Regions from separate parts of the Exiguobacterium sp. K1 genome, predicted to be linked through region 1. Evidence: riboswitches for the same ligand, from Rfam matches in the RefSeq annotation. Region 1 holds a riboswitch; the other holds the start of a gene.
What was found. A riboswitch is a leader RNA that binds a small molecule or an ion and turns the genes downstream of it on or off. The one in region 1 is predicted to bind S-adenosylmethionine.

Region 1 (3,430 bases):
CTGCTCTTCAAGAGTAGCGGCTTTATCTGTCTGCTCCCATGGTAACTCGATGTCTGTACGACCGAAGTGACCATAAGCTGCTGTCTGACGATAGATCGGACGACGGAGATCAAGCATGTTGATGATTCCAGCCGGGCGAAGATCGAAGTTTTCAGCAACCAATTCGACCAGTTGTGCTTCAGGAAGTTTTCCTGTACCGAATGTATCCACCGCGATTGATACCGGATGTGCGACACCGATTGCGTACGCGAGTTGAACTTCCGCTTTGTCTGCAAGACCTGCAGCTACGAGGTTCTTCGCGACGTAACGCGCTGCGTAAGCAGCTGAACGGTCGACTTTCGTTGGATCTTTACCAGAGAAAGCTCCACCGCCGTGACGTGCATATCCGCCATACGTATCAACGATGATTTTACGGCCTGTTAATCCAGCATCCCCTTGTGGTCCGCCGATGACGAAACGACCAGTTGGGTTGATGAAGAATTTTGTATCGGCATCGATGTACTCAGTCGGAATGACCGGTGCGATGACATGTTCTTTCAGATCGGCTTGGATTTGCTCAAGCGTCACTTCTTCTGCATGTTGTGTTGAGATAACGATTGTATCAACGCGAACAGGTTCATTGTTCTCATTGTATTCAACCGTGACTTGCGTCTTACCATCCGGACGGAGGTAATCGAGTTGTCCGTTTTTACGAACTTCTGCAAGACGACGAGCCAGTTTGTGTGAAAGTGAGATCGGAAGTGGCATGAGTTCAGGTGTTTCTTTCGTTGCATAACCGAACATCAGACCTTGGTCTCCTGCTCCGATTGCATCGATTTCTTCATCTGACATGTTTCCTTCGCGTGCTTCAAGCGCTTGGTCAACACCGAGAGCGATGTCTGCTGACTGCTCATCGATTGATGTCAATACAGCACAAGTGTCTGCATCGAAACCGTATTTAGCGCGTGTATAGCCAATTTCGCGAATCGTTTCACGAACGACTTTCGGGATATCCACGTAAGTTGATGTCGTGATTTCTCCTGCTACTAATACGAGTCCTGTCGTGACAGAAGTTTCTGCCGCAACACGTGCGTTTGGATCGGCTGCAAGAATTGCATCCAAAATTGAATCCGAAATCTGGTCACAGATTTTATCCGGGTGACCTTCTGTTACTGATTCCGACGTAAACAGTCGGCGATTAAGGTTTGTCATGTTTGACCCTCCCAAAAAAGAATTTGACGGTGTACTCATTTCCCCTAGTTGAGTGGGACGGTAAAATGAAAAAAACCTTTCCATGTCCAAAAATGGTCAGGGAAAGGTTGTGCGTTCTTCCTTTACCCTCTTATCGTTCGAAGTGTTTACTTCGCTTCAGGAGAGCACCTTTTCCTACATTAATGATGAAATTAATATAAGACGGTTGCCGGGTTTCTTCGGGCCTTGTTCCCTCCACCTGCTCAGAATAAGAGTATCCGTTACGAATTACATGATATAAACTTGTGCTCACTCTGTCAAGCAACGTTTTAATTTCTAGTCGAAAAATTTCGGAAGAGATGTTAAACTGTTAATGCTGAAAGCGTTTCCAGATAAATAGAAATCAGCGCATGAAAAATGATTGCTCTATCATTAGTATGTCATATATAATAAATGTGTCATACTAATAGTAGAGCCAAAACCAACGTAGGGGAAAGGTGGGGTCAGGATGCCGATGACGGTCCTGAATATCGAAGAACTACTCAAGAAGGAGCATGTGTTCAAACAACTGTCTGTTGCTGAACTAGTCGAACATGCGATTCGCAACAAAGAAGGAGTTCTTGCAGAAAATGGTGCTTTGTCTGTAGAAACGGGGAAATTTACAGGTCGTTCACCGAAAGACAAGTTCATCGTCCGTGATGATTCATGTGAGATGCATATCGATTGGGGTCATGTCAATCAACCGATGGAGTCGGACAAATTCGAGCAACTGTTACAAAAAGTCCTTCGTTACATGAACGAAGCCGATCAACTCTACTACACAGAAGCTGCTGCTGGTGCCGATACGCATTTCACCCTTCCAGTGCGCGTCGTAACCGAATATGCTTGGCATAATTTATTTGCGAAACAGCTGTTTTTACGTGAATATCCTACGGTTGCGGCCTTTGAACCGTTTACGGTCGTCTACGCACCACACTTTAAAGCGGATCCGGCGGTTGACGGCACAAACTCCGAGACCTTCATCGCGATGTCATTCGAACACCGGATTGTCTTGATTGGCGGAACAGAGTATGCCGGAGAAATCAAAAAATCAATTTTCTCTGTCATGAATTATCTTTTACCTCAACAGGACGTTTTATCGATGCACTGTTCAGCAAACGTCGGACACGACGGCGATGTCGCCTTATTCTTCGGACTCTCAGGAACTGGTAAGACCACGCTGTCTGCTGATGACAGTCGTCAATTAATCGGTGACGATGAACACGGTTGGTCTCATGACGGTGTCTTCAATATCGAAGGTGGCTGCTATGCGAAAACAGTCAATCTGTCACGCGAAAAAGAACCACAAATCTTTGATGCGATCCGCTTCGGAACCGTTCTTGAAAATGTCGTCCTCGATGATGCGCGGATTCCGGATTATGATGATACTTCATTGACTGAAAATACACGTGCCGCTTACCCGATTACAGCAATCGACAACATCGCTGTTCCGTCACGCGCCGGTCACCCGAAAACGATTGTCTTTCTGACGGCGGATGCCTATGGTGTCTTGCCTCCAATCAGTAAACTGACGAAAGAACAGGCGATGTATCACTTCCTGTCCGGCTACACATCAAAACTGGCTGGAACGGAGCGCGGCGTTACAGAACCGGAAGCCACATTCTCGACGTGCTTCGGTTCACCATTCCTGCCGTTGATTCCGGAAAAATATGCGACGATGCTCGGGGAACTGATTGATCGTCACGGTGTCACAGTCTATCTCGTCAACACAGGCTGGACCGGCGGCGCTTACGGTACAGGAAGCCGGATGAAACTCTCCTATACACGAACGATGGTCAATGCGGCCGTCAACGGTCTGCTTGCAGACATCCCGACAGAAGAACATCCGATTTTCGGTCTGCATATGCCGATTGAAGTACCTGGTGTTCCGACTGACCTGCTCAATCCGGTAAAAGTTTGGGCAAATCCATCCGATTACGAACAACAAGCGACTGCACTCGCACAAAAGTTCACACAGAACTTCGCGCGTTTCGAAAGTGCGACCGATGCCATCAAATCAGCCGGTCCTCGCGTCTAACATCATACTGATACAAAAAAGGTTGAGCTCCGTAACGGATGCTCAACCTTTTTCTGTTAGACGATTGAATCGGTTTTGTCTTTTAAATGGAGTTCCTTTTGCGCAAGCCAAACTTGACTCTCTTTCAGTAACTCATAAGCCCGGTGCTTCATAATCCCGAACCGATTACTGAGCATCTCAAAC
Region 2 (3,430 bases), on a different contig from region 1:
TATACGGTTTGTTTGATCAGTTCAACCGCTTCATCCTCTTTAATTCCCCGACTGCCGAATCCGGTCACGCTTGCCTGATAACTAGCGGTGATGGCGCAATCTGCTCCAATCTTAAAATAATCCGCATGGACCCGGTGAATCTGTTCCGGTTCTTCAAGCAATACCCGTGCCGACCACAGCGGGTCGTCGAGATTACTCCCGTGACGTTCGAGTTCCGTTGCCAGTGCTCCGTCCAATAAAATATAAGGCTGTTTTTTTAATAGTTGCTCAACTGGATTGTTGTTCTTTGACATCTTCCTCACTCCGTTTCCATGATGTTTTAGTCAGATGATGAACGATGTAGCAGACCGCGATAAAAGGAACACCAAAATAAAGGGCAACCCGTTGCGTCGGATCAAAGGCGATTCCGATCAAAGAAGCCAGACACATCAAAAAGGATAAAATCGGTACAAACGGATACCAGGGCGTCCGGTAGACCAAATCGCTGACATCCTTTCCTTCTTGCAGATACCGTTTGCGGAACATGAACTGTGAGGCACTGATGCTCATCCAGACGACGACGACGGCCAGTCCCGAGATCGAGACAAGGGCAATGTAGACAGAATCCGGTGCATAGATGCTCGAAAACAGGGCCAGCAGACCACCGATCATACTGAAGAGAACGGCACGTGTCGGCACTCCGTTCGCATTTAATTTAGAAAAGAACGGCGTAATCATCCGTTGATCGGATAAAGACCAGAGCATCCGTGAGGCGGCATAAAGACCTGAGTTCGCTGCCGATAAAATCGCTGTCAGGATAACGAAGTTCATGATGTCTGCTGCAAACGGGAGACCGATCCGTTCGAACACGGCAACGAATGGACTTTCGAGTACTCCTTTTGAGTCGTTTGGTAAAAGAATCGCGAGCACAATGATCGTTCCGACAAAAAATAACACAAGCCGGAAGACGGTCGTTCGAATGGCCAGCGGTACCGTTCGTTTCGGATCAACGGCTTCACCTGCCGCAATCCCGATCAACTCTGTTCCGGAATAGGCAAAGTTGACGGCGAGCATGGTCATCAGAATGGCGAATGCTCCGTTTGGAAACAGTCCACCCTCCGTCAAAGGAGCAAGCAACGGAGCCTGCGATCCATCAGCAAGCGGTAAAAATCCGACAATGGCCGCTGTTCCCAGGACGATGAACACTAAAATCGTCAGCACCTTAACGGCGGAAAACCAAAATTCGACTTCTGCGAACAACCGAACCGTCAAGACGTTAATCCCTAAAATCATGACGACAAATAACGCGCTGAACAGCCAGACCGGAACGTCCGGAAACCAGCGTTGCATCAATAAACCGGCTGCCGTAAACTCTGAACCGAGCGCAACTGTCCATGTCAGCCAGTAGAGCCAGGCGACGGTATACCCTGTTCCGGACCCAAGATATTTTGTCGCGTAACTGTGAAAGGCACCGGTTTCCGGCATATGTACGCTTAACTCTCCTAAACAGAGCATGACGAGATAGACGGCCAGAGCTCCGACCAAGTACGATAAAATCGTTCCGACACGCCCCGCCTGCTCCAGCGTATAACCTGTACTTAAAAATAATCCCGTCCCGATGACACCGCCAAGTGACAGCATGACGATATGCCGGGATTCCATTTTCCGACGAAACGTTCCTTCTTTCATTGCTCCTCCACACTCCTCTTTCTCTCATAAAATAAAAAACGCACCCACATGCATGGGTGCGTCGGTCGACAATAAAAAGAAGCTTATCGATCGGGTGCAACACCCGCAGGAATTAGCACAGTATCTTTCGACCTGTTGCTGAGGCTTCAAAGGGCCAGTCCCTCCACCTCTCTGGATAAGAATGTAATTTTTCATAACAGTACCAACCCCGTTCTGAATTGTCAACACAATTCAGAATTTATCATACAAAAAAACGCCTTACACCAAATTGGTATAAGACGTCTATCGCTTATTTTTTCGCAAACAAATCGGCAGTCTTCAATGCCATCCGAACCGCTTTGCGGTTCAATGTGCCTTGTTGATGCTTCATTTCTTTTGTTTGATTGTTCAACTTGCCTTGAAGCGATTTGATTTTTTTATCTTTTTCAGCCATTTTTGCTTTATCGCGTTTTTGAGCAGCCACGATTTTTTGCTCTTCGGCCGGGAAGTATGATTCAAAACGTGAAACAGCTTCTTCAATGCTGATTCCTGTGATCGGTTTAACGACCGGGAGCAACTCTGCTTTTGCCATTTCGCGATCAAACGGAACGTTCTCCGGATAGTTCGTTTCTTTGTAGATGTGCTCTAAATCATTTGTGTTCAAGAAATCAACGAAGTTGTCGAAGTTACGTGCTTGAACACGTGTCGGGCTTTGGAAGTCAGCTGACTCAATCACATCCGACAAGCGTGTGCTGTCTGTGATGTCATTTGCCCAGATGTGTGTCAATTGGTGATAATCCGTTAATTCACGCATTCGTGCATCTTTCGGAATCAGGATACTTGGTGTTCCGGCAAGTGTTGCCGTGATGTTTCCGTGAAGACGTGCTCCGAAGCTGAAATCTGCTTCTTTCAAGAAGTCGATCCATGTCTGTGCGTTCAGGAAGAAGCGGACACGGTCATTCATGTAAGTCGGATCTGACATTTTAACCGGATAGTTCGTGACCGATAAGTCAGCAATCGGATGTGTCCCTGTGTACGTCAAACGCAACTCTTTCATCCATTGCGGGATGAAGTAGTGATTCGGATACTCTTCCATTCCGCGTGTGATGAAGTTAAGGACGTTTTGCGGTGCAAGACGTGACGAGTTAACCCCGATCATTGAATCTTTTGTGATGTTCGTTTCACGGATCTTCAAGTCACGACCGAACGCATACATCGATGGGCAACCGATGACTTTGTGGTCGATTCCTTCACGGAAACCAAGACGCGTCAGGTATTTTGATGTGATTTCGCCGCGAAGTCCAAGCATGCTTGAGCGCTCAAGAACTGCACTGACAAACGCTTTAACATCTTCATCGAACGAGAAACCGTCGTTTAAGTTCGCTTCAAACGGTGCACGTAAACCGACACCGATGACGACGACCGGAATCTTTAATTTTTTAATTAATTTTGTATATTTACGAAGTGTCGGAACGAATTCTTTACGGAATGCGTCAGCGAGTGGAATGACATACAAATCGAAGTTCGCGTTGATCTCATCTGCACGCTCTTCTTCATAATAGTAGTAATCAGGCGTGATTGTCGTACCTTCTGTCATCAAAGTGCGGAAAATACTGTATTGATAAATCAGGTTTCCGACATTTCCTCCGATTGAGTTATGTTTCATCAAGTATTCTGCGTCGAACTGTTCAAACGGTGTCATACCCGCACGGATAATAATACGTTTCATGTAAAATAATTCCCCTCTCACTTCTGTTCTCATAAAATATATTTTGGTTTTTTA

Region 2: linked by a shared signal. The riboswitch ahead of mmuP (S-methylmethionine permease) and the one ahead of metK (methionine adenosyltransferase) in region 1 are both predicted to bind S-adenosylmethionine.

Annotation. Positions count from the first base shown of each region.
Region 1 is NZ_JAOTIT010000001.1:35,107-38,536, reverse strand. It holds gene metK (methionine adenosyltransferase) at 1-1,191, opposite strand, end outside; SAM riboswitch class I at 1,319-1,445, opposite strand; gene pckA (phosphoenolpyruvate carboxykinase (ATP)) at 1,679-3,247, shown strand; gene N7U64_RS00185 (EAL and HDOD domain-containing protein) at 3,304-3,430, opposite strand, start outside.
Region 2 is NZ_JAOTIT010000004.1:67,338-70,767, reverse strand. It holds gene mmuM (homocysteine S-methyltransferase) at 1-293, opposite strand, end outside; gene mmuP (S-methylmethionine permease) at 268-1,668, opposite strand; SAM riboswitch class I at 1,749-1,850, opposite strand; gene N7U64_RS10070 (polysaccharide pyruvyl transferase family protein) at 1,958-3,376, opposite strand.